Regions from separate parts of the Nocardia sp. CY15 genome, predicted to be linked through region 1. Evidence: riboswitches for the same ligand, from Rfam matches in the RefSeq annotation. Region 1 holds a riboswitch; each other region holds the start of a gene.
What was found. A riboswitch is a leader RNA that binds a small molecule or an ion and turns the genes downstream of it on or off. The one in region 1 is predicted to bind S-adenosylmethionine.
Positions count from the first base shown of each region.

Region 2: linked by a shared signal. The riboswitch ahead of GVY39_RS27955 (ABC transporter substrate-binding protein) and the one ahead of GVY39_RS34335 (O-acetyl-L-homoserine sulfhydrolase) in region 1 are both predicted to bind S-adenosylmethionine.
Region 3: linked by a shared signal. The riboswitch ahead of GVY39_RS06300 (rhodanese-like domain-containing protein) and the one ahead of GVY39_RS34335 (O-acetyl-L-homoserine sulfhydrolase) in region 1 are both predicted to bind S-adenosylmethionine.
Region 4: linked by a shared signal. The riboswitch ahead of GVY39_RS15060 (aminotransferase class V-fold PLP-dependent enzyme) and the one ahead of GVY39_RS34335 (O-acetyl-L-homoserine sulfhydrolase) in region 1 are both predicted to bind S-adenosylmethionine.

Region 1 covers NZ_VUOT01000006.1:133,625-140,690, reverse strand. Annotated here, with positions in the region: gene GVY39_RS10540 (MFS transporter) at 1-798, opposite strand, end outside; gene GVY39_RS10535 (NADP-dependent isocitrate dehydrogenase) at 1,125-2,342, opposite strand; gene GVY39_RS10530 (MFS transporter) at 2,690-4,216, opposite strand; gene GVY39_RS10525 (TetR family transcriptional regulator) at 4,316-5,020, shown strand; SAM riboswitch class IV at 5,073-5,183, shown strand; partial or broken gene GVY39_RS34335 (O-acetyl-L-homoserine sulfhydrolase) at 5,417-5,644, shown strand; gene GVY39_RS10515 (homoserine O-acetyltransferase) at 5,680-6,798, shown strand; gene GVY39_RS10510 (helix-turn-helix domain-containing protein) at 6,827-7,066, opposite strand, start outside.
Region 2 covers NZ_VUOT01000034.1:16,696-23,761, forward strand. Annotated here, with positions in the region: gene GVY39_RS27940 (ABC transporter ATP-binding protein) at 1-230, opposite strand, end outside; gene GVY39_RS27945 (ABC transporter permease) at 227-1,024, opposite strand; gene GVY39_RS27950 (ABC transporter permease) at 1,168-2,172, opposite strand; gene GVY39_RS27955 (ABC transporter substrate-binding protein) at 2,175-3,794, opposite strand; SAM riboswitch class I at 3,915-4,008, opposite strand; gene GVY39_RS27960 (hypothetical protein) at 4,394-5,101, shown strand; gene GVY39_RS27965 (glycosyltransferase family 2 protein) at 5,129-6,295, opposite strand; gene GVY39_RS27970 (DUF3153 domain-containing protein) at 6,331-7,066, opposite strand, start outside.
Region 3 covers NZ_VUOT01000002.1:101,083-108,148, reverse strand. Annotated here, with positions in the region: gene GVY39_RS06310 (RpiB/LacA/LacB family sugar-phosphate isomerase) at 71-517, shown strand; gene GVY39_RS06305 (O-succinylhomoserine sulfhydrylase) at 572-1,786, opposite strand; gene GVY39_RS06300 (rhodanese-like domain-containing protein) at 1,783-2,199, opposite strand; SAM riboswitch class IV at 2,214-2,330, opposite strand; gene GVY39_RS06295 (hypothetical protein) at 2,394-2,843, opposite strand; gene GVY39_RS06290 (FAD-dependent oxidoreductase) at 3,224-4,687, shown strand; gene GVY39_RS06285 (amidohydrolase) at 4,772-5,647, shown strand; gene GVY39_RS06280 (DUF456 domain-containing protein) at 5,651-6,148, opposite strand; gene GVY39_RS06275 (alpha/beta fold hydrolase) at 6,202-7,005, opposite strand.
Region 4 covers NZ_VUOT01000010.1:158,372-165,437, reverse strand. Annotated here, with positions in the region: gene GVY39_RS15065 (Pls/PosA family non-ribosomal peptide synthetase) at 1-2,051, opposite strand, end outside; SAM riboswitch class IV at 2,577-2,690, shown strand; gene GVY39_RS15060 (aminotransferase class V-fold PLP-dependent enzyme) at 2,738-4,057, shown strand; gene GVY39_RS15055 (Uma2 family endonuclease) at 4,131-4,574, shown strand; gene GVY39_RS15050 (flavin reductase family protein) at 4,603-5,154, opposite strand; gene GVY39_RS15045 (YbaK/EbsC family protein) at 5,233-5,709, opposite strand; gene GVY39_RS15040 (2-oxo-4-hydroxy-4-carboxy-5-ureidoimidazoline decarboxylase) at 5,764-6,042, opposite strand; gene GVY39_RS15035 (crotonase/enoyl-CoA hydratase family protein) at 6,277-7,066, shown strand, end outside.

The DNA.
Region 1 (7,066 bases):
CATGCCGACGCCGAAGAGCATCAGCACCAGCGGCACCAGTGCGGCCCGCAGACCCGCGACGTCGGTGAGCGTGGTGGCGATGTAGGTGTAGACGGCGAACATTCCGCCGAATCCGACGGCGCCGACCAGCAGTGTCAACAGCACCTGCGGGCGGCGCAGCGCGCCGAGTTCGGTCCTCGGGTCGGTCACCGTGATGCCGTCGAGTTCGGGGACGAAGCGCAGCAACGCCGCGACGGTGGCCACTCCGATCAGCGCGACCACCACGAACGCGTCGCGCCAGCCGAGATGCTGGCCGAGCCAGGTAGCCGCGGGAACGCCGACAACGTTGGCGGCGCTCAAACCCAGCATAACCGCGGCAACTGCCTTCGCCCGCTGCCCGACCGGGGCGAGTGTGGCGGCGGCCAGCGAGGCGACACCGAAGTAGGCGCCGTGCGGCAATCCCGAGACGAACCGTGCCAGGACCAGCGTCTCGAATGAGGGGGCCAGCACGGTCGCCGCGTTGCCCAGCGTGAACGCGACCATCAGCGCGACGAGCAGCCGCTTGCGCGCCACCCGCGCGCACAGCGCCGCGATCAGGGGTGCGCCGATCACCACGCCGAGCGCGTACGCCGACACCGCGTGCCCTGCGGTCGGCTCGGAGACGTGCATGGCCGAGGCGATGTCCGGCAGCAAACCCATGGTGACGAATTCGGTCGTCCCGATGCCGAACCCGCCGAGAGCCAGCGCCAGCATGGCCGGTACGTGCCAATCGGTTCGCTGGGGCGGCGCGGTGGTGCGGGTGGTCCCGGGGCTGGTCACGTGTTCATGTAACCGTTCGCGGCTGGTATTCGCTTCCCCAGCACACGTGAGTTCGACCACGGGGCGGCGAGGAATCGTGCAGTTCGACATGGCGATCCGCGCAATACGGACGAATCACCCCGCCCGGGCATCGCATTCCGGCAACCGGGCGGCACTCCGAGTGATCCGTTCTGACAAGAACAGTCCGGGCACCCGTTCCACTGCAGGTGGGGCGGGTGCCCGATGGTGTTCGCCCGGCGCTGGGTGAGTGAATACCCAGCGCCGGAGTCGGCCGAGCGGCTCGGCCCCGCGGTTCGGCGCCGAGACGGCCGCGGCGCCGGAAACGCTCAGCGCAGTGCGCGAGCCAGGTTGGCGTCCAGCGCGCCGAGGAACTCCTCGGTGCTCAGGTAGCCCTGGTCCCCGCCGACGAGCAGCGCGAGGTCCTTGGTCATCTGGCCGCCTTCGACGGTCTTGATGACGACGTCCTCGAGGGTCTGGGCGAAGCCGATGACCTCGGGGGTGTTGTCCAGCTTGCCGCGGTGCTCGAGGCCGCGGGTCCAGGCGAAGATCGACGCGATCGGGTTGGTCGAGGTCGGCTTGCCCTGCTGATGCTGGCGGTAGTGCCGGGTGACGGTGCCGTGCGCGGCCTCGGCCTCACAGGTCTGGCCGTCGGGAGTGAGCAGCACCGAGGTCATCAGACCCAGCGAGCCGAAGCCCTGTGCCACGGTGTCGGACTGCACGTCGCCGTCGTAGTTCTTACAAGCCCAGACGTAGCCACCCTCCCACTTCATGGAGGAGGCGACCATGTCGTCGATGAGGCGGTGCTCGTAGGTCAGGCCCGCGGCGTCGAACTGGCTTTTGAACTCGGCGTCGAAGATGTCCTGGAACGTGTCCTTGAACATGCCGTCATAGGCCTTGAGGATGGTGTTCTTCGTGGACATGTACACCGGGTAGTTCTGCTGCAAGCCGTAGTTGAACGACGCCCGCGCGAAATCCTCGATGGACTTGCGGAAGTTGTACATGCCCATGACCACGCCGCCGTCCTCGGGCATCTTCACGACCTCGTGCACGATCGGCTCGCTGCCGTCGTCCGGGGTGAAGGTCAAGGTGACGGTGCCGCCCTGGAACACCTTGAAATCGGTGGCACGGTACTGGTCACCGAAGGCGTGGCGGCCGATGATGATCGGCTTGGTCCAGCCGGGTACCAGCCGGGGAACGTTGGAGATGATGATCGGGGCACGGAAGATGGTGCCGCCCAGGATGTTGCGAATGGTGCCGTTGGGCGAACGCCACATCTTCTTCAGACCGAATTCCTTGACGCGCGCCTCGTCCGGGGTGATGGTGGCGCACTTCACACCGACGCCGTGCCTCTTGATGGCTTCGGCGGCATCGACGGTGACCTGGTCGTCTGTCTTGTCGCGGTACTCGATACCGAGGTCGTAGTACTCCAGGTTCACGTCGAGATAGGGGTGGATCAGCTTGTCCTTGATGAACTGCCAGATGATCCGGGTCATCTCGTCGCCGTCGAGTTCTACGACGGTGCCTTCAACCTTGATCTTGGACATGGATCTTCGTGTCCTCCTAGGATGGTGCCCTCATTGCACGGCCAGGCGAACACGCTTGTGAGCGGACCCCAGCTGTTCCAACAGACAACGTATATGTCCCGCGTTGTCGGCGAGACGTGTGGTGCAAACAAGACAAGCGTACTGCTGCCCGAGTCCTCACCGCACGGGCAGCCCCCACAGTGAGATGCGCCACCTTTGTTACCGATTGGTAGGTCGGCGGCGGCTCCCAGCAGCGCGAACAGGCGCCGTCGCCATGATCCGCCTTCCGTTACGGCGCGGCAACCACTCCCCGCAGACGACGAGGTCCGCGCAACCCGTGACGTTGCGCGGACCTCGGTCTCAGCGGATCAGACGGTGGCCGGGATCCGTCCCTGCTCCTCCGAACCTTCGATCAGGTTCTCGGGCCGGTCGCGGATCATCAGCGCGATGATCGGAATGGCGGCGAGGAAGAACCCGGCGCCGACGTAGAAGGCCACGTCGTAGCTGTGGATCGCGGCTCGCGCGGCCAGGTTGTCGAGGCCAGGGTTGTCCCGCGCGAAGCCCTCGGCGACCTGCACCGAGATGGTGGTCAGCAGCGCCGTCCCGACCGCACCGCCCACCTGCTGCGCGGCGTTCAGCAGCGCGGAGGCGACGCCGGAGTCCTCCTCCTCCACCTGATGCAGCGCGACCGTCTGCATCCCCACGAACAGCGGACCCATGCCGAGCGCGATGAGCACCTGAGCGGGCAGCACCCCGGAGAGGAAGGTGTCGCCGTAACTCAGCTGGGCCAGCAGCACCAGCCCGATGACGCCCAGTACGGCGCCTGCCAGCATCAGCGGGCGCGGGCCGAGCTTGGGCAGCAGGGCGCTGGTGAGTCCCGCCGAGATCGCGATGCCCGCCGGGAAAGGCAGGAACGCGAAGCCCGCCTTCAGCGCCGAGTAGCCCAGGGTGATCTGGAAGTAGTAGCTCAGGAACAGGAACATCGCGAACATGGCGATCGGGATGAGCAGCGCGGCGAGGAACGCGCCGCCCCGGTTGATCTCCCCCGGGATGTGCAGCGGCAGCAGCGGGTTCGACGAGCGCCGTTCGATCACGACGAAGGCGATGAGCAGGGCGAGCCCGGCGACGAGCAGCGCGAGGGTGCTTCCGGCCAGCCAGCCGTCGTCGGCGGCGCGGCTGAATCCGTACACAATGGCGATCAACCCGAACGTCACGGTGACGGCACCGGGCACGTCGTATCCGCCGCTGCGCGGAGCCGGGAGGTCCTTCGCCACCCAGGCCAGCGCCCCGAGCAACGCCAGCAACGCGATCGGCGTGTTGACCAGCAGGCACCAGCGCCACGACGCGTACTCGGTGAGCGCGCCGCCCGCGATCAGGCCGAGCGCGGCGCCGCCCGCGGAGATGCCCGCGAACACGCCGAAGGCGGTGGCCCGCTCACCCGGCTCGGTGAACGTCACCGACAGCAGCGAGAGCGCGGCCGGGGCGAGCAGCGCGGCGAACGCGCCCTGCAACGCGCGTCCTGCGAAGAGCTCCGCTCCGTTCTGCGCGAGACCGGCCAAAGCCGAAGCGCCGGCGAAACCGATCAGGCCGATGATGAAAATTCGGCGGCGCCCGAGGTAGTCGGCCAGCCGGCCGCCCAGCAGCAGGAGACCGCCGAAGATCAGCGTGTAGGCGGTGAGCATCCATTGCCGGTTGCCGTCGCTGATGCCGAGATCGCGCTGCGCGAACGGCAGCGAGATGGTCACGATGGTGGCGTCCAGGACCACCATGAGCTGGGCCGATGCGATCACTGCCAGCGCGAGCCAGCGCGCTGAACTGCCCGGCTTTCGCGATGCGTGCACCGCTGTCGCGGTTTCGGTCACGTTGTCTCCTCGTTCCTCGATGTCGGGAACCATCCTGTCATTGAGCGACATTTGGCGTCAAGCGCAAAATGTCGTAGTACGACATTTGTCGGTTACGGACAGGAAAACGGCGGGTTGCGTTACCATGAGGACATGCTCGAGTCATCGGCGCCGATGGGCGCGGGCGCAGCGGCCGACCAGGCCCCGGCGACGGCAGGACTGCGCGAACGCAAGAAGCAGCAGACCAGGCTGCGCATCATGGCGGCCGCCCTCGATCTGTGTGATACGCAGGGCTTCGACGCGACCACCATCGAGCAGATCGCCAACGCGGCGGATGTCTCACCGCGCACGATCAACCGCTATTTCGACAGCAAAGAGGACATCGTCCTGGGGCCCGTCCACGACTTCGGGCGCACCATCGCCGAGACTCTGCGCGGAATGCCCCGCACGGGCAACGAGCTCGAGGCGTTGCGCGAGGCCTTCCTGCAGGTGGTCGATCGAGCCTCCGAGGCCGGTCCGGCCGACCCGCTGTCGTTCCGGCAGTTCCAGAAGGTACAGCGGATTCTGCGCAGCAGTCCGTCGGTCAGCGCGCGCAGTCTCGAACACGCCGACGACAAGCGGACCGCGATCGCGGCGGTGGTCGCCGAGCGCCTCGGTGCCGAACCGGACGCCCGTGCGGTGCGGCTCATCGTCGGCACCTGGCAACTGATCGGCCATGTCGGCATGGAGTGCTCGGACGACTTGTTCCTGGACGAGGATCTGGCCACCGCGGCCGAAGCGGGACGCACCGCGTTCACCGAGACCTTCGACGAATTCGTGCGCGTCTGCCGCGTCGCGCCGCAGCCCGGCGGCGAGTGAAGTCGGTGGAGGATTTCGGAGGCTGACCGACCGCCGGTTATGATGCCGGGCAGGTCATGAGTACCAGCGCCAAGCCCCGGCTCGCTGATCGGCAACCCTCCAACCGCGGTGGGGTGCTCCGGGTGATGACCTGGCTCCCGAAAGCCGGGAGCAAGCGCGTAGTAGGAGGTCGCCGGCATGTGTTGTCGTACACACCGCTAACCCCCCGAATACCGGCGAACACCTTCTTGGGAGCAAACCATGAGTGAATCCATCGCGCCCGGGGCCGTGCAGGACCCGGTGCAGTGGTCCTTCGAGACCGAGCGCAGCCGTGCGGGCCGGACCACCGACGGCACGCACGCCCCCGCGCTGCCGGTCCAGCGGACCGGTTCGCACACCTTCGGCGACGCCGCGCGGGACGGATCAGCCCTGCACAGCCGCGTGGCTACCATCGGGGATGTGCGTCCCCTCGTGATTCACCGTGCGTCGATGACGCATTCTCAGCTCACCCTCGAGGCACAGCTCGTCCTCGGAGTCGCTTCCGGACCGGTCCGCTCCGCCGTCGGCGTCGGCGTCGGCGTCGGCGTCGGCGTCGAGACCATGCCGACCGATCTGCGCGCCGGTTTCGCGGCGGCGACGACGTGACCGTGGGTACCGAACAGAGCGTGCGGGCCTCCGCCATCGTCCTGCCGCCCCCGGATGGACAGCTCGGCACCGTGGCCATCGGCGATGTGCGACTCGAGAACGGAGCGGTCATCCCGGACGTGCACCTCGCGGTGCAGCGCTGGGGTGAGCTCTCCCCCGCGCTGGACAACGTCGTGCTGGTCGAGCACGCCCTCACCGGCGACTCGCACGTCGTCGGTAGACCCGACGACGTGCACCCGATGCCCGGCTGGTGGGACGGCATGGTCGGGCCAGGCGCGCCGCTGGACACCGACGAATGGTGCGTGATCGCGACCAACGTGCTCGGCGGCTGTAAGGGCAGCACCGGGCCGTCATCGCTCGCTCCGGATGGGAAGGTCTGGGGCGCAAGGTTTCCCGAGATCTCCATCCGCGATCAGGTGACCGCGGAGGCCGCTCTGTTCGACCTGCTCGGCGTCGAGCGGCTCGCCGCCGTGGTCGGCGGGTCGATGGGCGGCATGCGGGTGCTGGAATGGATGGTCGGCGCACCCGAGCGGGTCGCCGCCGCGCTGGTCCTCGCCGTGGGCGCCCGCGCTACCGCCGACCAGATCGGCACCCAGACCACCCAGATCGCGGCGATCAAGGCCGATCCGGACTGGCAGGGCGGCGACTATCACGGCACCGGCCGCGCTCCGCTGACGGGCATGGCCCTGGCCCGGCGGATCGCGCACCTGACCTACCGCACCGAGTTCGAGCTCGATCACCGGTTCGAGAACAGACCTCAGGACGACGAGGACCCGTGGACCGGCGGCCGCTACGCGGTGCAGAGCTACCTGGATCACCAAGCCGAAAAGCTGTGCAAGCGTTTCGATCCCGCCACGTATGTGCTGCTGACCGAGGCGATGAACCGCCACGACGTCGGCCGCGACCGGGGCGGCATCGAGGCGGCGCTCGCCGCGACGCCGGTGCCCTGCGTGGTCGGCGGCGTCGACTCCGACCGGCTGTACCCGCTGCGGACCCAACAGGAACTCGCGGATCTCCTACCCGGCTGCGACGGACTCGAGGTGGTGCACTCGCGTGACGGGCACGACGGGTTCCTCACCGAGGCGGCCGCGGTGTCGAAACTGCTGACCGAGACCATGCGACTCGCTCGGGACGGCATCCGGACCAAGCGCTGACCGGCCCCGAGCATTCGGTGCCGGGCCGTCACCCCGCCGCTGCTCGTCGGGCCGCCTCGATCCGGTTGATGTTGGTTTCGATCCAGTCCCGCAGCGCCGCGATGGGCGTGCGCAGGCTGTGGCCGAGTTCGGTGAGCGTGTAGTCCACCCGGGGCGGGACGGTGGGATGCACTGTGCGCGTGACGAATCCATCGGCCTCGAGTTGGCGCAACGTCTGCGTCAGCATCTTCTGGGAGATGCCGCCGATCCGGTGGCGCAGGTCGGTGTA
Region 2 (7,066 bases), on a different contig from region 1:
CCGTCGAAGGTCACGCTTCCGCCCACGATCTCGGCGTTCGCCCCGAGCAGCCCGATCACGGCGTGGGCGAGCGTGGACTTGCCGGAGCCGGACTCGCCGACCAGCGCCACCACCTCGCCGCGTGCCACGGTGAGCGACACACTGTCCAGCGCGGCCACAGGGCCGGAGTCGGACCGATAACGCACCCGTAGATCCTCGACGTGCAGCAGTGCAGATGTCGTGGCGCTCACGCGCGTTCTCCCTTCCCGATCGCGCGTCCGAGGCGCTGGGCGGCGAGTACGACGGCGATGATGACCGAACCAGGCAGGGTGGTCATCCACCACGCGGTCGCGAGGTAGTTGCGGCCCTCGGAGATCAGCGTCCCCCATTCCGGGGTGGGCGGCTTCGCGCCGTAGCCGAGGAAGCTCAGCGCCGACACGGCCAGCACCGCCATGCCGAATTCGACCGCGGCCAAGGCGAGCACGGGCTGATAGGAGTTGGGCAGCACGTGCCTGGCCAGCACCGTGTACCAGCGCACGCCCGCGGCGTGGGCTGCCTCCACGTACACCGCCTGGCGGACCCGCAGCACCTCCGAACGCATCACGCGCGCGAAGTTGGCCACCAGCGAAACGCCCACCGCGACGGCCACGTTGCGGGTGCCGAAACCGAGAGCGGTCACCAGCGCCAGCGACAGCAGCAACGCGGGGACCGACAGCAGCACATCGACCAGCCGCATGAGGACGGCGTCGATCACGCCGCCGATCGAACCCGCCAGCAGTCCCAGCAGCGACCCGGCGACGAGCGCGATGCCCACCGCGGACAAGGTGGCGGTCAGCGAAAGACCGGCGCCGTGCACCATCCGGGTGTAGAGATCGCGTCCGAGATTGTCGGTGCCGAACCAATGCTCGGCGCTGGGGGCCTGGAACTTCTGCGCGGGCACGCCGGTCAGCGGGTCGCCACCGGCGAATACCGACGGCGCCAGCGCCCATCCCACCGCCAGCAGCGCGACCGCCCCCGCGACCAGCAGTCCGGCATTGCGGCGCAGCGTCTTCCAGCTCACGGTCGGTCGCCGGATGCCGGACAGTACCGCTGCGCGCCGTTCCTCGGTCACGTCAACCACGAGATCTCACCCCCTCTGGCAGCGGCGCGCCGAGCGGGCGTGCGGGGGTCCTGGGAGCGGGAGCCATGTCAGGCACGAATGATCGCCTCCTCGGCGGCGTCGACGGCGGTCTGCGCGGACTCGCCGCTCGCACCGCGGGAGCGAGCCGCGATGCGCGGGTCGAGCAGCGGGTACAGCAGGTCCACCGCGAGATTCACGCTGACGAAAACCGCCGAGGTGAGCAGCACGATGCCCTGGACCACCGGGATGTCCTGCGCCAGCACCGCGGTCTGGGTCAGCCGGCCGACGCCCTGGCGGGCGAAGACCGTCTCCACCACCACCGATCCGGCGAGCATGTTGCCGACCAGGACGCCCGCGATGGTGAACGCGGGCACACTGGCCGGGCGCAGTACGTGCGTGCGCTGCACCCACCAGCGCGACCCGCCCTTGGCCAGCGCCACGTCGACGAACGGCTGGCGCCAGGTGGTTTCGAGCCCGGCGGTGAGCACTTGCGCGATGACCGCCCCGATCGGCAGGGCCAGGGTGAGCGCGGGCAGCACCGTGCCCGCGAAACCGTGCCCGCCGAACGCGGGCGCCAGGCGCAACTGGAACGAGAACACCTGCAGCAGAAGCAGTCCGGTCCAGAACGTCGGCACCGAGACGCCCAGCGACGGCAACGCCGCCAGGGCGCTGCGCAGCCACGGTCGACGGGTATGGGTCGCCGCGAACGCCAGCGAGACGCCACCGACGACCGCGAAGAGCAGGGCGGCGCCGGTCAATTCGAGCGTGGCGGGCAGCGCGTCGCCGATCGCGCCGGTGACCGGTTGCCCGGTCGCGATGGATTGCCCGAGATCACCGCGAACGGCGTGCCCGAGTGCGGTCCAGTACTGTTCCCACAGCGGCCGATCCAGCCCGTAACGGGCCTGCAATTCGGCGATGGCGGCCTTGTCCACCGGTGTGCCCGCTCCGCCGCCGTCGGCCGCGATCGAGACCGGATCGGCCGGGAGCAGGTACAGCACCACGAACGACAGCGTGAACGCCGCCCACAGCACCCAGATCGCCTGCAGCGCCCGCAGCGCCGAGTAGCGCGCCATGACTATCGTCCGCTCAGCCAGGTGTCGAAGAACTGCAAGCGCGCCGACGCTTCGAACTTCAGATCCCGCGTGTTCGGGCCCGCTCCGATGGCCTGGGACAGCTCGACGGTCGGGATGAACAACCCCGCCTCGAGGACCTGCTGTTGCGCGGTGCGGATGAACCCGTTTCGTGCCGTGGGGTCCACCGTGTCGAGCTGGCCGTTCAACGCGTCGTCCAGCGGCGAGATCGGGCCGCGTACATTGAGATTGCGCCCGTCGAGTCCGAAGGAGGTGCGCAGGATGTCGCCGTCGGCGCGGGTGGTGTTGAAGTAGGCGGTGTCGAAATCCTTGCTGTTCTGCCGCGCGGTGGTCTCCGCCACCGACACCAGGTCCAGTTTCAGCTCGACGCCGACCTGCCGCAGCTGCTGCTGGACCAGTTCGAGGATCGCCTGGTTGCCCGCGAACACCTGGCTGAAGAGCACCGAGAAGCTCAACCGCTCATCGTTCTTCGTCCGGATGCCGTCCGCGCCGGGCGCCCACCCGGCCTGGTCGAGGATAGTGCGCGCCTTCGCCGGGTCGTAGGCCAGGTGCGCCGAGAGGTCGGTGTAGCCAGGGGTGGTGCCGGCCAGCGCGCTGGTGGCGGGTTCGAACTGCGGGCCGAGCACGGTGTCCACCAGTTGCTTGCGATCGATCGCGGGCAAGAGCGCGTGCCGCACCGCCGGATCGCGCAGCGGACCGCGGGTGACGTTGGGTTGCAATCCGAACGGAATTCCCGGGTTGGCGGTGCTGAGCACGCGTCCGCCCGCCGCTTCGATCTGCGGGGCGTCCTGCGGCAGCGCGTCGCTGATCGCGTCCAGCTGCCCGGAGGCGAGACTGCCGGTGCGCACCCCGGATTCGGGCACGACGGTGAACTCGATCTTGTCCAGGTAGGCCTCGCCGCGATGGGCGAACACCGCCGAGCCCCAGTGGTAGCCGGTGCGCTTGGCCAGCGTCACCGCCGCGTCCTGGCGGTAGGCGGCGTAGGTGAACGGCCCGCTGCCGACGTTGTCGCCGAGGCAGCGCTGCTCGGCGGGCTTGCTCGTGGTCGCGTCGGCCAGGATGCCGAGCTGGGTGGTCGAGGACGCCTGGAGGAATTGCGCGTTGGGCTTGCTGAACTCCACCCGGACGGTGCGCCGGTCTACCGCGGTCGTGCCGACGTAGTTGGTGAGATAGCTGCTGCCCAGCGGCGCCTTGCCCGAGCCGAGCCGCACGATCGAGTCGAAGGTGTTGCGCACCGAGTCCGCGGTGAGCGGCGTGCCGTCGCTGAAGGTGACGCCGTCGGCCAGGTGGAAGGTGAACACCTTCGCGTCGGGGCTCACTTCCCAGCGTTGTGCCAGCCACGGTTTCAGCTCGCCGGTCGCCGGTTCCTGGTCGGTCAGCGAATCCACGATCTGCCGGGCGACGTACAGCGTCTGGTTGGTACCGGCCTGCGCCGGATCCGAGCAGGTCGGCGCCTGGGACAGGCCGTAGCGCAAGGTGCCGCCCGGCTGCGGTGGTCCCGCGTCGGCGCCTGGCGCGGCCGAATCACTGCCGCAGGCGGCCACGGTGGCGGCCGCGGCGAGCGCACAGGCCAGCGCGGCGATTCGGTGACGGGTTGGGATCACGAGGCAACTCCAGATACTTCGGTGCGGGCGAGTAGCTCGCCCTGGTACGACTCGGTGTCCGCGACGCCGGTCGGCAACGGTCGGCTGGGAATGCGGCGGCGCGGTTCGAGCACTTCGGTTCCTCCATCGGTCCCGGCGGAAGCACCCGCACCCGGTGACCGGGGGGTTGCTGCGACGTCGACGAGCCAGGTCTCTCAGTCGCTCTGGATGGTTGGCGTCAACCCTCCCGTCAGCGGGTGTCAGGGTCGAGCCGAATCATGATGCCCAGCAAGCGAAGGCTGGAACAAGGGAACTAATCACCGTGAGCGTAGATCTTGTCCCACGCGGTCTCATCGGGTCTTTGTAGTAACCAGGCATGCGCTGCTCTGTCGAGCGCGGGTGCGCGCCGGTCGCGTGATCACCGAGGGCGTCCAGCCGAAAGTCGGCGGCTCGATGCAGCATACGGTTCTCGCCGAGGGGCCGGGACACAGGTCGGCCCCGCAAGTCTCCCGTTCCGGGCAAACGAGACTCACCGCAAAATTGCTGTGCGCAATCTCGGCTGCTGGGCGCGTTTGCCGGAGTACTGTGCCCCTCGATCGTTCCGCCGATGAGGAGGTTTCGTGACCATATTGCGCCGTCTGACCCAGTTGTCCGCTGTCGCGACCAGTTCGATCGCCCTCGTGCTCGCCGGGCCCGGCGCCGCGCTCGCGGCCCCGGATGCGACCATTCCCGCGTTCTCCGACCAAGTCGTGCCGATCGCCGCCCCCGGTGACCTGCTCGGCGCCTATCACGCCGCGGTCGACGCGCTGCGTGCGCTCGGCATCCAGCCGTTCGCCTACCCGACTGCGTCCGCGTTCTGCCTCGACAACACCACGGCCGGTCTGGCGCCCGCTGTCGCGGGCGCCATTCCGGGGCCGTGGCCGAAGAACACCGTGCAGATCCCCGGCCTGGACCTCAGTGCGGTCAAATCCGGGCAGGCCATGTTCACCTTCGTGCCCTACGGCCTCGGACCGGACGGCCCGAACACCGCGGGCATGCAGGTCGCCTGGCTGAACCTGAGTACCGGCCGCAGCGGCACGGCCGCCATGGGGCCGCTGTCGGAGATCGCCCGCGCGATGATTCCCGCGGCCGTCCCAGCGGACCTGCGGCCGGGCGCCGAGCAGGCCATCCGGGACTTCCTCGTCGCGGCCCTCCCGATGGGCGGGGTGCGTGCGATTCCGGTGGACACCGGCAAGGGCACCGTGCTGGCCGCGGTGTTCGGCACGGTTCAGAACGGCGCCAAGTCCTGTTTCTTCCTGCCGACGGTCGGAATCACCGCGGTGCCGTGAGGTCGCGGCCGCCGCGGCACGGTCGGCTCAAGCGAGCGAGCGACCTTTCCAGCGCGCCGTGCCGCGGCGGCGGGCCCGATGCGAACGCGCCCACAACAGCAGATACGCCGCCACTGATGCCGGATGCGCCGCGGCGGCCAGCACATCGGAGCCTCGCAGCGGACCGCCGGTTTCGGTCGAGCGGGCCAGCAGCCGCCCGGTGACGGCGGCGAGCCAGCCGATCACACCTGTCCGCCGGGCCGAGCCCCGGCCCAGCACGGCCGCCGCGGGCGGCACCCAATAGGCAAGGGCGGCAAGCAGTCCCACCGCCGCTCCGCCCGTGATCGTGCCGTCGTAGGCCGACCAGAGCCACCGGGTGTAGCCGGCGTCCAGTTCCGCGGCGCCGTGATACATCCTGGTTCGAGCCAGCGGTCCCGCGGCCGCCAGAACGGTCGAGTGCCCGCCCCGTCGCAGCGTACGGGCGATGTCGAGGTCTTCGGTGACGCTCCCGGCCACTGCCGCGTGGCCACCCGCAGCGCGGTACACGGCGTTGTCGAACACCAGGAACTGGCCGCAGGCCACCGCCGTGGACGGCCGCAGGCTCCGGTCGGCCGCGGCGATCGGCAGCGTCGAGGCCCACGACCAGCACAGCAGGGGCTGCACGAGGGCCTCCGCCATCGAATCCGCTTCTTGCAGCGGCCAAGGCGAGACCAGCGCCGCTCCTCGTCTGCGCAGCGCGCCGACCGCCGCCGCGAGCGCCGCGGGGGCCAGCCGCACGTCGGCGTCCAGGAAGATCAGCACCGGCGTGGACACCTCCTCGGCCAGCCGCGCGCAGGCGGCGGCCTTCCCGGTCCAGCCGGGCGGCGGGTCGGACTCGGTGCGCAGCAGGGTGAAACGAGGGTCGTCGCCGATCGCCGCGCGGGCCGCGGCGCCGGTGTCGTCGGTGGACGCGTCGTCGAGGATGCGCACCGCCATGCGCGGTAGGCCGACCTGGGCGCGCAGGTCGCCGATCAGATCGGGTAGCCGCCCGGCCTCGTTGCGCGCCGGGACGCAGACGGTGACCGGTTCGATCACCGTCGCAGGGGTATTCGCCAGCCGCTGCACGGTGATCCGGTTGTATAGCGCGATGCCCGCGCCGAGCGCCGCTACGGCGGTAGCGCTGGCGGGCAGGATCGAGTTCGCGCGCAACGTCTTCGGCAGGTCGGCACTCACCATGCGCGCCACGCTATCCCGCCGCACCGACTTGCCGCTCAGCGATTCTGCGTCACCGTGCGCCACCAGCGGCTCAGGGAGAAGCCGACTTCCGGAGCGCCGGGCGGGGCGGGGTTGCGGTCCATGTACGCCATCGCGGCGATGATGGCGGCCACCGCGAGCGTGATGCCGCCGACGATGCCTGCCCAGCCCGCGAACGAGCGGGTGTTCGGGTCGGCGTAGCTGACCTCGGCGCGCAGTGTGGAGACATCGCCGGGCGGGAGCTTCCAGGAGACCACGTTGTCGCCCTCGCGGCTGCCGTTGGTCTTGGCGACGCGAGCCGGGAAAGCGATAGTGAACTGCACGTCGGAGCCGTGCGGCGGGACGGATTTCAGATCCACCCGCCCCGTCAGGCCGACCAGGTCGCCGGTGCGCTGGAACTGCAACTGGAACATGCCCTGGGTCTGCTCGGACAGCTGGCCGAGCTGTTGCACCTCACCGAAGGACAGATCCTCGAAGAAGACCTGGCTGCCGGAGTACCCGTCCTGGGCGTAGGGCTCCACCCGCACCTTCGCGGCCAGCGTCTCGGGCGCCTTCAGTTGCGGGCCCTTGTCACCGGGGTCGGCGGGCACCACGGCGGCGACGATCCGTCCGGACACCCGGTCGTTGGACGAGACACCCATCGATACCTGAACCCGCAGGCAGCCCGCGAGCATCGGCGCCAGCATCGCCGCGAGCAGAACGGCCGCCGCAACGCGCACGCCGCGGCGTGAACCCCGCCGCTGCGGCGGCTGC
Region 3 (7,066 bases), on a different contig from region 1:
TCCTCGCAGCGCCGTCGAACGCCGGGTAGGAAGCACGACGCCTGGGCGAACCGGGAACTACGCTGAGTGCATGCGGATCTCGGTGGCGGCGGACGAGTGGGCCGGGGTGGCTCGGGAGCTGGTCGAGGAGCTGGGCAAGCGCGGCCACGAGATCGTGCCGCACGGCGCGCTATCGGACGAGGAACGCGACGACTGGGCGTGGGCAAGCGAAGCGGCGGCCCGCGACGTCGCCTCCGGCCGGGCCGATCAGGCCGTCGTTTGCTGCTGGACCGGTACCGGCGCCTCGATCGCGGCCAACAAGGTCGCCGGCGTCCGCGCCGCCCTCTGCGCGGACGCCTCGACCGCGGCCGGCGCCCGCACCTGGAACGACGCCAACGTCCTGGCCCTGAGTCTGCGTTCGACCTCCAGCGCCGAACTCCGCGAAATACTGGACGCGTGGTTCACGACCGAACCCAGCTCCGCCCCCGACGACCAGGCCAACATCGCCCATCTCGCCGAGATGGAACGGCGCTCCTGACACGCCGCACAGCTGCCCGAGATTCCCCTGACCCCTTGCCCGCGCGCGGCGGGATCAGGAGAGGGCGTGCTCGAGATCGGCGAGGAGGTCTTCGACGTCTTCCAAGCCCACCGAGATACGGACGACGCCGTCGGTCAGGCCGATGGTGGCCCTGCCTTCGGGGCCCATGGCGCGGTGCGTGGTGGTCGCCGGGTGCGTGATCAGGGTCTTGGCGTCACCGAGGTTGTTGGAGATATCGACCACGCGCAACCGGTTGAGAACCTCGAAAGCGCGCTTCTTCGCCTCGTGCTCGGGGGCGTTGAGCTCGAAGGTAACCACGGTGCCGCCCGCGCTCATCTGGCTGGTGGCCAGGGCATACTGCGGATGCGACGCCAAGAACGGGTAGCGCACCCAGCTGACCGCCTGATGATCTTCCAGGAAGCGGGCGATACGCAGGGCGGCCTCCGCCGAATGGCGTATCCGCAGCGGCATCGTCTCGAGGCCCTTGAGCAGCGTCCACGCGTTGAAGGGGCTCAGCGCGGGGCCGGTATGACGCATCAGCGTTTTCACCGGACCGTCGATGTAGTCCTTCGCGCCCAGGATCGCCCCGCCGAGCACCCGACCCTGCCCATCGATGTGCTTGGTGCCCGAGTAGACCACCACGTCGGCGCCGAGCTCGAAGCCGCGTTGCAGCAGCGGAGTGGCGAACACGTTGTCGAGCACGACTTTCGCGCCCGCCGCGTGCGCCAGCTCGGTCACCCGGCGCACATCGACCAAGGTCTGCATCGGATTGGCCGGCGTCTCGAAGAACACCGCCTGGGTGGGCACCGACAGCGCCTGCTCCCACTGGTCGAGGTCCTCGCCGTCGACGAAGACGGTCTCCACGCCCCAGCGCGGCAGGATCTCGTTGCACACCACGAAGCACGAGCCGAACAGGCTGCGCGCGGCGACGAGCCGGTCACCCGCCTTCAGCAGCGCGCCCAGCGCGGTGAACACCGCGGACATGCCACTCGCGGTCGCGAAGCACGCTTCGGCGCCGTCGATCAGGCGCATCCGCTCCTCGAACATGGCCACCGTCGGGTTGCCGTAGCGGGAGTAGACGAAGTGCTCGACCTCGCCGGTGAACGCGGCCTCGGCGGCCTCGGCGCTCTCGTAGACGAAGCCGGAGGTCAGATAGAGCGCCTCGGCGGTCTCCTCGAAACCGGAGCGCCGCAGCCCGCCGCGCACGCCCAGCGTCGCGGGGCCGACGCCGTCGGGCAGCGGCTTGTCGAACGCGCCGCCGGTGATCACGACTGCCGCCAGGGCAGTCCGAGGGCGCGCCAGCCGGCGCCGCCGCGATGCCCGAATTCGTCGAGAGGGCCTTCGAAGCCCTCGAGCACGTTGTAAGAGGTGCGGTAGCCCGCCGACGTGGCGGCGATCGCGGCGCCCACCGAACGCTGACCGGAGCGACAGAGGAAGACGACGGGGGCCTCGGGGTCGTGGCCGTCGAGCGCCTGCTTCAAATGCTCGACGAAGGCCTCGTTGCGGGCGCCCGTGGAATCGACCCACTCGATCAGCACGGTCGGCCGTTCGATCGAACTCGTGTCGGGGACGCCGACGAACTTCCATTCCGCTTCTGTCCGCACGTCCACGAGGACGGCGTCGGGATTGTCCCGCAACAGTTCCCATGCCTGCTGCGGAGTGATGTCACCGGCATAACTCATGTGCACCTCCTGCGAATCCGCACTTGCCGCGCCCGGGACCGAGGCGCCGCCAGGTCGTCACCCGGAGCACCCCACCGCGGAGGAGGGTTGCCGACCAGTAATGCCGGGGCTTGACACTGGTTCTCATGACCTTCGACTGAGATTGCACCGACCCGGGTCATCGTGTCAAACGATGGCTCACACTGCGGGAACGCTCAGGTGCAGACCAGCCACTTGTCGCCGGATCTGGTGAGAATCCAGGTGGAGGTGGCCGCCCTGCCGTCCACCGTCGTGGTGACGGTCGCCTTGCCCCGGTCGCCGTCCACCATCGGCGGGTCGATTTTCGCGATCTCGACGGGCTTTCCGGCGCCGTCCTGTCCCGCCAGGGGCGAGCGGTCGGCGTCGAATCCTTGGCACGCGGTGCCGGGCGGCGGCACGATGTCGCTCCGGTTGGAGCCGTCGACGAAGTTGCGCACGGCCGCCACGATGCGGTCGGCTTCTGTGACATTTTTCTCAGCGGGCGACAGCACGCCACCGAGCACGATCGCGATCAGCACGATCACCGCGACCACCGCTGCCGCGACGAACGGGGCCGCGGAGCGCTTGTCGGTCTGATCGACCCGGATGATCTCGTCCTCGCCCGCGGTCGGCTGCTGTTCGGTCATGGCTCGATGATCCCTGGTCGGCGCCGGTATCGAGCGCTCGGCCCCCGGCTCGAGACAGTGGCGGCGCGGACCAGCTGCGGGCGGGGCGCGATAGGCGGCGCGGGAGCGGGTAAGCGAGGAATGTGACATGCGATGGCATCCGCCGAGTTCACGCACCGACGCGGGGCGGTATGGACCATCCCGATAGAATCGCGGGACGGCGGCCTGCTGTCATAGCGAATCGGCAGCTCATCGCCGCGGCGAACGGAGCACCGTGCAGCCACGAGCCGGCAACGCCGGCGTCCGCACCGGACGGGTGCGACCGAGCCGGTGCGTCAACTTAGCCTAAGCTAAGCCCAGACGTCATTAATTGTTTCGACCATAAAGGTGCGCGTAAAGAGATGACCGAACAGAGTGAAGTATCGGATGGCGGTGTGCGCGAGCCCTCCGTGGTGACGCAGGCTTCCTCCTCCGGGCCTGACGCGCACACCGCGAGGACCCGCCCGCTGCGCATCGCGATCGTGGGCGCCGGGCCGGCTGGGATCTACGCCGCCGACGCGTTGATGAAGTCCGATGCGGAGGTGAGCATCGACCTGTTCGAGCGCATGCCCGCGCCGTTCGGGTTGATCCGCTACGGCGTCGCGCCCGACCACCCGCGGATCAAGGGCATCATCACCGCCCTGCACAAGGTGCTGGACAAGCCGCAGGTCCGCCTGCTCGGCAACATCGACTACGGCACCGACATCACTCTCGACGACCTGCGGGCCTTCTACGACGCGGTGATCTTCTCCACCGGCGCCAACGCCGACCGGGCGCTGCCCATCCCCGGCATCGATCTCGACGGCTCCTTCGGCGCCGCCGACTTCGTCTCCTGGTACGACGGCCACCCCGACGTCCCCCGCACCTGGCCCCTGGACGCGGAGAAGGTCGCGGTCCTCGGCGTCGGCAACGTCGCGCTCGACGTCGCCCGCGTGCTGGCCAAGACCGGCGACGAGCTGCTACCCACCGAGATCCCGCCGAACGTCTACAAGGGCCTGAAGGAGAACAAGGCCGTCGAGGTCCACGTCTTCGGCCGCCGCGGACCCGCCCAGGCCAAGTTCACCCCGCTGGAACTGCGCGAGCTCGACCACTCCCCCACCATCGAAGTCATCGTCGACCCCGAGGACATCGACTACGACGAGGGCTCCGAAGCCGCGCGCCGTCATTCCAAGCAGGTCGACATGGTCGCCAACACCCTCGAGCAGTGGGCCATCCGCGACGTCGGCAACCGGCCGCACAAACTGTTCCTGCACTTCTTCGAATCCCCCGCCGAAGTGCTCGGCGAGAACGGCAAGGTCGTCGGCCTGCGCACCGAGCGCACCCAGCTCGACGGCACCGGCAACGTCAAGGGCACCGGCGTGTTCAAGGACTGGGACGTGCAGGCGGTGTACCGCGCCGTCGGCTACCTGTCGCAGAACCTGACCCAGCTGCCGTTCGACGACCAGGCGGGCACCGTGCCGAACGAGGCGGGTCGCGTGATCGCCGACGAGAACGCCGACGGCGCCGAGCGCTACCTGCCCGCCACCTACGTCACCGGCTGGATCAAGCGCGGCCCGGTCGGCCTGATCGGCCACACCAAGGGCGACGCCAACGAGACCATCGCCTGCCTGCTGGACGACGCTCCCGGCTTCACCCCGGCCGAGCAACCCGAGCCCGAGGCCGTCACCGAGTTCCTGGAGAGCAAGGGCATTCCGTTCACCACCTGGGCAGGCTGGTACCGCCTCGACGCGCACGAACGCTCGCTCGGCGAGCCGGAGGGCCGCGAGCGGGTCAAGGTCGTCGAGCGCGAGGACATGCTGCGCGCCAGCGAGCCGCACAAGGTCTGATCACACCGCGGTGACCGACGCCGCTGCCACCGCCGCACCCCCGCTGTGGCAGCGGAAATTCCGACACTGAGGCATTCTGTACAAGTGTTCGATGCCCACCTGCACATCTTCGACCCGCGGTTTCCGCTGGCCGAGAACGAGGGCTACCTGCCCGATCCGTTCACCATCGCCGATTACCGCAAGCGCATGTCGCGATACGACATCGGAGGCGGCGCGGTGGTCAGCGGGTCGTTCCAGGGCACGGACCAGAGTTATTTGAAGGCCGCCCTCGCCGAACTCGGCGAGGGCTGGGTCGGCGTCACCCGGCTCGATCTGGACGCCACCGACGAGGAGATCCTCGAACTGGACCGGGTAGGTGTGCGCGCGCTGCGGTTCAACCTCAAGCGCGCGGCCACCGACATCACCGGGATGACGTTGCAGGCGCTGCGCGCCTACGAGCTGGCAGGCTGGCACGTCGAGGTCTACATCGACGGCACCATGCTGGCTTCGCTGCAACCGGTCATCTCCAAGCTGCCCGCGCTGTCGGTCGACCACCTGGGCATGTCCGCGGAAGGCGTGCCCTTCCTGCTCGATCTCGTCGACCGCGGAGCCAAGGTCAAGGCGACGGGTTTCGGCCGGGTCGCGATGAACGTCGCCGACACGCTGCGCCGTATCCACGCGGTGAATCCCGAAGCGTTGATGTTCGGCACCGATCTGCCCGGCACCCGAGCCGGACGCCCGTTCCGGGACTCGGACGTCGATCTGCTCTGTGATGTGGTGGGCACCGACATGCACGCGGTGCTGGAGGACAACGCCCGCGCGTTCTACCGGCTTCCGGCCCGGGAGCGCACCGTCAGCGACGATCCCGCCCCCACGCTGCCGCTGTACCGCCCGGAACCGCCGACTCTCCGGCTGCACCGCGACGAACTCCCGGGAAGCCGTGCGGGAGACACCATTCCGTTCCCCGCCATCGATCGGTAGCGCTCAGACGGCGAAGACGCCGACGATCCAGACACCGATGGCCAGCAGCGCGCCGAAGAGCTCGATCAGGATGGACAGGCCGACGCCCTTCAGCGCGTGTACCGTCGCTTGCCAGGCCTGCTGGTTGACGCGCAGCCGCTGGAGTTCCGAAAGGTACACGCCCAGCACGAAACCGATGAACAGGCCGACCACCGGAATGACGAAGAAGCCGACGACGCCGAGGATCGCGCCGAGCAGGACCGCTCGGTTGGACACTCCCGCGTCCTTCATCTTGCGCCCCGGCCAGGTGTATTTGACGACCCCGGAGAGCACCAGCAGCAGCGTGCTGATCGCGAAAACCGTCCAGGCCGTGGCCCCTCCGGTCAGAAAGGCCCAGACGGCGATCGCGGCGAAGATCAGGATGACGCCCGGCAGGATCGGGACGACGATCCCGACGAGGCCGACCAGAATCGCGAGGGCGGCGAGAAGGGTGTACCACCCCTGATCAGAGAGCGCTTCCACACGTGCAGCCTATAGTGGCCTGCCCCGCGGAGCCGTCATGAGATTCCGCCCACTCAGAGGAACTCGGCGAGTGCTTCGTTGAAGCGCTCCGGTTCCTCCGAGAACGGCGCATGACCGCTGTGCTCGAAGCGCACCGCCTTCGCGTTCGGCAATCGCGCCGCGAGCCATTCGTCGAGCGGACCGGGGAAGATCTTGCTCTGCGCACCGTAGATCAGCAGTGCGGGCACGGTGACCTGGGGCAGAACCTGCCGGAAGTCCGCGAAGGCCATGTCGTACCAGATGGCGCAGGCCGCCGCGGTCGGCGTTTTCGCCGTCTCCGCGTACACCGCGTCGATCACCTCCGGTGGCGGGGTGTCGGCGAAGCATGCCGCGATGAACGGCTTGATCACCGACGGCCGCGCATGCTTCACCGCTTGCACGAAAACCGCGAGATCGCTCTGGGAGTAGCCGCCCTGGAGCGGAAAGTCCCAGCCCGGCGCGTCGAGAAACCGCGGCGACTGGTCCACGAAAACCACCGAATCCAGCCGCTCGCAATCGAAGTGCTGGATGTAGGCGAGGATCACCGCGGTGCCCATCGACCAGCCGACCAAGCACACGTCCTCGAGCGAGAGGTGTTCGAGCAGACTGCGGATGTCCCGTGCGTACTGCGCGAGGGTGTGCCCGTCGTCGGTCTTCCCGGAGGCGCCGTGCCCGCGAAGGTCGAGATTGATCACCCGATTTCGCTCTGCCAGGGCGGGCACGTTCTGCGCCCAGAAGGTGGTGTTCATGGTCCATCCGTGGATGAGCACGACCGGCCGCCCGGCCCCGTGATCCTCGTAGTACATCGGCACACCATCGGGCAGTTCGAAGTACGGCATCGACAACCTCCAGTCCACGAGCAACGGTTTCGCACACGATGGCGCGCATTCGTCGCCGTGG
Region 4 (7,066 bases), on a different contig from region 1:
TAACGGCCGGGGCGGATGCCACGCAGCAGCAGGCGCGCGCCTGCCACGCAGATGGCCATGCGGCCGGGTGGGGAGATGAACAGCGCGAACGCGACCAGCGTCCACCACCAGGACAGCTGGGGCAGCCAGGGCAGCGAGCCGGACCAGGCCGCGATGTTGCCGACGATCGCCAGCCAGGTGAGCCACTGCAGCCCGGTGAGGGTGGTGAGGGGGATGGTGGCGAGCACCTGCGCCGCTTGCGCCATCGGTGGCGTCGGTCGCACCGTCCGCTCGGCGACCGCCACCGCGGGCGTGGTCTGCTCCAGCAGGTCGGCGAGCGCGCCGAGGCGGGGATGGTCGTAGACATCGGCGACCGTGATCTGCGGATACCGTTCGCGCAGCGCGGTGACCAGTTGCGCCGCCGCGAGCGAGCCGCCGCCCAGATCGAAGAAGTCCGCGTCGAGATCGCCGACCTCCGCGCCGAGGATGGAATCCCACAGCCCCGCAACCCACTGGGCGGTGCCGGTCAGGTCGTTGTCGTCGTCGTCCTCGGCGGCATTGGGCAGCGGCCAGGGCAGCGCGTCCCGGTCGACCTTGCCGGAGGTGCGGGTGGGCAGCTCGTCGACCACCGCGAGCCTGGGCACCAGCGGCGCCGGGAGTTGTCCGGCGAGGGCGGCTCGCGCGGCCTTGGCATCGAAGTCCGCCCCCGGCCCGGTCACATAGCCGACCAGGAGCTTGTTGCCCGCCTTCGTGGTTCGGATGGCCGCCGCGGCGCCCGTGACGCCCGGGAGGTGCTGGAGAGCGTTGTCTATCTCGCCGAGTTCGATGCGCCGACCGCCCAGCTTGATCTGATCATCGGCGCGGCCGAGGAAGATCAGCCCAGCGCTGTCGTTGCGGACCAGATCGCCGCTGCGGTAGGCGCGCTCCCAGCCGACGGAGTTCAGCGGGGCGTACTTCTCGGCGTCCTTGACCGGGTCGAGGTAGCGCGCGAGACCGACTCCGCCGATCACCAATTCACCGGATTCGCCCTCGGCCACCGGATTGCCCGCTGGATCCACCACGACCAGATCCCAGCCGTTGAGCGGCAGTCCGATCCGGATCGGCCACCGGCCGTCCAAGCGCGCGGCGCACGCGACGACCGTCGCTTCCGTGGGGCCGTAGGTGTTCCATACCTCGCGAGCCGAATCACCGTTGCCCGCAAGGCGTTCGGCGAGTTCCGGTGGCACGGCCTCGCCGCCGAAGATGAGCAGGCGCACCGCCTCCAGCGCCTCGACCGGCCAGGTCGCCGCCAGGGTCGGTACGGTCGAGACCACGCTGATCTCCCGCCGCACCAGCCAGGGACCGAGATCGGCTCCGGTGCGCACCAGATCGCGTGGGGCGGGCACCAGGCAGGCGCCGTTGCGCCAGGCCAGCCACATCTCCTCGCAGGAGGCGTCGAACGCGACCGACAGACCCGCGAGTACCCGGTCACCGGGACCGATCGGAGCGTCGCGGAGGAACAGGTCCGCTTCGGCGTCGACGAAGGCGGCGGCGTTGCGATGAGTGACCGCCACGCCTTTCGGGGTTCCGGTGGAACCGGAGGTGAAGATGATCCAGGCGTCGTCGCCGGGGCCGGGCAGCGTCGACCAGGTCTCCTCGCGCTGTCGCTCCGCCGCGCGGATGCCCGCGGCGGTGGTCTCGATGCCTTGCGCGGTCACGATCGCGGTGACCTGCGCCTCCCCGAAGACCAGTTGGGCGCGCTCGTCCGGGTCGTCGGCGTCGACCGGCACGTAGGCGGCGCCGGAGTACAGGATGGCGAGAATGGTGACGTAGAGCTCGCGGGTGCCCGAGGGCATGCGCACGCCGACCCGGTCGCCCGGCCGCACGCCCGCCGTGGCGAGGCGAGCCATGGTCTTCTCGATCTCGACGACCAGCTCCAGGTAGGACAGCACGACTCGGCCGTCATCGATGGCGGGGGCATCGGGGTGCGCGAGCGCCGTCGCGGTGAGGATGTCGACCAGCGTCCTGGCCGCCGGCGCGTGATCGCCGCGCGACAACGGACGCGCCGGCGCGTCGACCTCTGTCTCGAGCATGGTGCTCTGTGCACCTCCCATCGACCTGCCTCACACTTTCCTGTTGTTGTGTCATAGCTGGGTTACCAAAGGGCAAACGCCATGCTGGCCAGTTGTCCACGGTACCCGGGGTTGTCGTCGTTTGTTGTTCACCGGACGGCGCGCGGGAGCGGCCGGTGCTGCGGGTGTTGTTGCAGGTGAGCCCGCTATTTACGGCTTTCCGCAGGGCAACAGCTGGTCGGCGGGTCAGTCTCGTGCATTCGCCACGAGATCGCTGAACCGAGGGTGTGATTCCGCTCATCGAAGCGGTCGGTTGCCTCCCGCACGGCGGTGCCGAACGTCGAGTCGCGGATCGCGGCACCGGGCGCGGTGGCAGTCGTCTGTCGCCGAGGGGTCCACGATTTCGCGAGGCAGGCGCGGCTCGCGTGTCTTCGTGGGGGTGCTTGTAATGGCTCCCACATGGTGGTTAGGTCCACGCGGTGCTCGTGGGGGACTCGGGTCGGATGTGGTTGACAGTGCCGGGGCGCTTCTGCCACTCTCGGGTCAGGTCATGAGTGCCAGTGCAAAGCCCCGGCTTGCTGGCCGGCAACCCTCCTCCGCGGTGGGGTGCTCCGGGTGACGACCCGGCCGCCGCCCGACCGGGCGCGGCAAGCGCGGACTCGACGACTCATCTGATCGCGGGTCCCTTAGCCGACGGGATTCACGTGATGACTACTGCCCTCGACAACGCCTGTGCCGCACTCGCCCAGGTCTCCGGTGACCAACTGCGCGTGCCGTTGGTGCAAGGCGGAACGGCGACCTACGCCAACTTCGACTACGCGGCGAGTGCGCCCGCTTTGACGCAGGTCAGCGAGCGTGTGCAGCAGCTGCTTCCGTTCTACGCGAGCGTGCACCGCGGTGCGGGCTACGCCTCCCGGATCTCCACCGAGTGCTACGAGGCCGCTCGCGGGTCGGTCTGTCGGTTCCTCGACACCGCCGACGACCAGGTGGTCGTCTTCACCCGCAACACCACGGACTCGCTCAACCTGCTCGCGTCCTGTGTCCCCGGCGACACGGTGGTGCTCGACATCGAGCACCACGCCAACCTCCTGCCGTGGACCAGGAATGGAAGGCGCGTCGTGCAGGCGGCGGGCACGGTCGAGGAGACGATCGGCAAGCTGGTCGCCGAACTGTGCAGCAGGCCCGCGGCTTTGCTCGCGGTGACCGGCGCCTCGAACGTGACCGGTGAGGTGCTTCCGCTGGAGCGTCTGGCCACCATCGCCCACCAGTGCGGCGCCCGCATCCTGGTGGACGCGGCGCAGTTGGCGCCACATCGGCGGATCAGCCTGCGCGACACCGGCATCGACTATCTGGCGTTCTCCGGACACAAGCTGTACGCGCCGTTCGGTGCGGGTGTGCTGGTGGGCAAGCGGGATTGGCTCGACGCGGCCCAGCCGTACCTGGCCGGTGGTGGGGCGGTGCGCGAGGTGCGTACCGACGGGGCCGAGTGGGCGCCTGCTCCGCAGCGGCACGAAGCCGGTTCGCCGAACGTGCTCGGCGCCGCCGCGCTGGCCGCCGCCTGTGACACGCTCGGTGCCATCGACGCCGAAACCCTTGCCGCGCACGAGCATCGGCTCGCCGACCGCCTCCGCGACGGCTTGGCCGCGATCCCCGGCGTCCAGCTGTTGCGCATCTGGACCGACAGTCCCGACTCCGTCGGCATCGTCGCCTTCACACTCGCCGACTTCGCCCCCGGCCACGTGGCCGCCTATCTCTCCGCCGAGCACGGCATCGGCGTGCGTGACGGACGTTTCTGCGCCCATCCGCTGCTCACCCGCCTCGGGCTGGCCGGCGCCCTGCGCGCCAGCATCGGCCTCGGCACCACCTCCGCCGACGCCGACCGTCTCGTCGAGGCCGTGGACACCCTGGTGCGCACCGGCCCCAGCTGGGACTACACCGTCACCAACGGCCTGTGGAATCCCACCCCCGAAACCCGCCCCTTCACCTCCACGGCTCCCGCCGGCGCTGCCCCCTGCTTGGTCGGCTGAGTCCGCGTACGCCCGATCAGGGCAGCGCCGCCGGATACTATCGCCGTATTCGAATCCGAGCTGAGGCGAACTTATGAGCACGCTGCCCGTCTGGGCCACCGATCCGGGGGCCCTCCTCATCACAGAGGAGGGCTACGCGGCGCTTCCCGAAGACATCCAGCGGCAGATCGAGGTGGTCGACGGCCATGTGATCATCTGCCGCAGTGGGACCTTCGAGCACAACAATGTGGCGCGGCGACTGGCCAACGCGTTGGAGCAGGCCGCCCCGGACGAGCCGTGCACCGGAGTAGTGACCGACTTCGAAATGCATTACGTGCGCAGCCGCCCGGGAAGCCCTGGTTTCTCTTTTCGCCGCCCGGACGTGGCGTTGCACCGGTGTATCAATGGCGATCGCAAGTTGACGACGGCGGACGTACTGCTGGTGGTCGAAGTCGTCTCACCAGTGTCCGAGTACGTGCTCCGGCTGACCGGCCCTTTCCCCGTGGACGTCGACTTCGCCACCTTGGACGGGGCGTGAGGCCGGGTGGCGTAGTCGGAATCTACGGTCAGTCGCCCAGGGCGGTGGGGCGGTAGTAGCGGCCGTTGTAGTACAGCAGTGGCGAGGCGGCGGGCTTTTCGTCGGTGTTGTCGTGGACGCGGGTGACCAAGCCGACGACGAAGGTGTGGTCGCCGATGGGGATCAACTGGTGCACGGTGGCGCGCAGCCAGATGGGGGTGCCGTGCAGAACCGGTTCGCCGGTGTCCAACGTGGTCCACAGTGCGCGGTCGGTGAAGCGCTCCTCGGCGGCGCGGGAGAACCGGTGGGCCAGGTGCTGCTGGTGTTCGCCGAGGAAATGGATGACGACGGACTCGGCGTCCAGCATGGCGGACAGGCTGGAGGAGGTGTGCGCGATGTTGAACGAGACCAGCGGCGGATCCAGCGACAGCGAGGCGAAGGAGGTCGCGGTGAAGCCGACCGGCCCCTGCGGCGAGTTCAGCGTCACGACGGTGACGCCCGCCGGATAGTGGCGCATGGACGCGCGATACTGCTCCGCGGTGATGCCGCTCAGATCATCGGGAATCTGTAGTCCCGTCTCCGGCCGTGGTGCGTCGGTCACATGACGAAACTACGCCCGGACGCCCGAACCGCGCGGGGTGTGTGGCCTTCGGCATGATTTCCGCGGCCCGGGCCCGAGTCAGTCCACGTCGATCGGAAGACCCGCGGTGATCCGCAGCAACTGTGGGAACGACGTGCGGAAAATGGTGTTCGGGTGCCCGCCCGCGGCCCATATCTCTCGATGGGCGGCCAGCGCGTTGTCCACCCAGGTGGGAAGGTTGGTCGGGTGGCCGACCGGCGCGACGCCGCCGATGGGCTGACCGGTCACTTCGCGCACCATATCGGCGGGGGCGCGGGTCAGTGTCCCTTCCAGGCGCGCACCGGTCTTCGCCAAGTCGACCTGGTGCGCGCCCGAAACCAGTAGCAGCACCGGGTCGTCGTCGAGCAGGAATACCAGTGATTTTGTGATCGCCCCGACATCGACGCCGAGTGCGCGCGCGGCATCCGCGGCGGTGTGCGTCGGTTCCGGCTGGGCGACGATGAGACCGTGATGGCCCCGTGAGATGAGGGTGTCCGCGACCCGGCAGGCGACCGGGGGCAATGACGACCTGCGCATCTCACCAGGGTAGAGCGATTGCGGACCGTACGCCGGGCGAGTCGCGCCGCCCGCTCAGTATTCCGGGTATCCCTCGCTGGGACCGAGCATTCCGGCGATGCGTTCGCCGGTGATCCGCGCGAGTTCGGTCACGTCGCGCGAGGAGACCGCTTCGTGCGCAACCGCTTCGAAGGCGCGGTCGACATCCCGCGGGGACAACGCGAGCAGTTCGGCATCGGCCTTGCTCAGCAGTGCCTCGCGGTCCCGGTACGGGCGAGCGTCGGCGAGTGTCGCCGCCCACGTCACGTTGCAACAGCATTCATACAGCGCGTGAACCGCGCGACCGCGGGGCATTTGGTTGAATCGGTCGAGGCCGATTCCGCGATGCATCAGCACAGTGTCCTCCGAACCCGATGAATGAGGTTTGCTGACCTGCTCATGATCCGCTTTTCTCCGAACCGGGAACCAGTAGATCACTGCGAATTCGCACAGCCTTTACACTCGCGCGACTTCCTTTGCGAGTCGCGCACGCCGGGACGTTTCCCGGGTCGGAATACCGGCCGCGACGAGTCTCGATACGCTGTACAAATGACAGATTGGCAGGCTTTCACCGTCGAAACCAAGGATCACGTCGCGCAGGTGACGCTGACCGGCCCCGGCAAGGGCAATGCGATGGGCCCCGACTTCTGGCGCGAGTTGCCGGAGGTCTTCCAAGCGCTCGACGCCGATTCCGAGGTGCGCGCGATCGTGCTGACCGGCTCGGGAAAGCATTTCTCTTACGGCCTCGACCTGCCCGCGATGAGCGGCACGTTCGGTCCGCTGCTGGCCGAACGGGCGCTGGCCGCGCCGCGCACCGACTTCCTGACCGAACTGCGCAAGATGCAGGCCTCGGTCACGGCGGTGGCGGACTGCCGCAAGCCGGTGATCGCCGCCGTGTCCGGCTGGTGCATCGGCGGCGGGCTGGACCTGATCGCGGCGGTCGACATCCGCTATGCCAGCGCGGACGCCAAATTCAGCCTGCGAGAGGCCAAGGTCGCGATCGTCGCGGACATCGGCTCGCTGCACCGGCTGCCCGGCATCATCGGCGAGGGACACCTGCGTGAGCTCGCCTACACCGCCAAGGACATCGACGCCGCGCGCGCGGAGAAGATCGGCCTGGTCAACGACGTCTTCCCGGACCAGGAGTCGGTGTTGGACGCCGCGCACGCCACCGCGCGCGAGATCGCCGCGAACCCGCCGCTGGTGGTGCAGGGTGTCAAAGACGTGCTGGATCAGCGGCGTAAGGACGAGGTCGCAGCGGGCCTGCGCTACGTCTCCGCGTGGAATGCCGCGTTCCTGCCCTCGGAGGACCTCACCGAGGCGATCAAGGCCGTCTTCG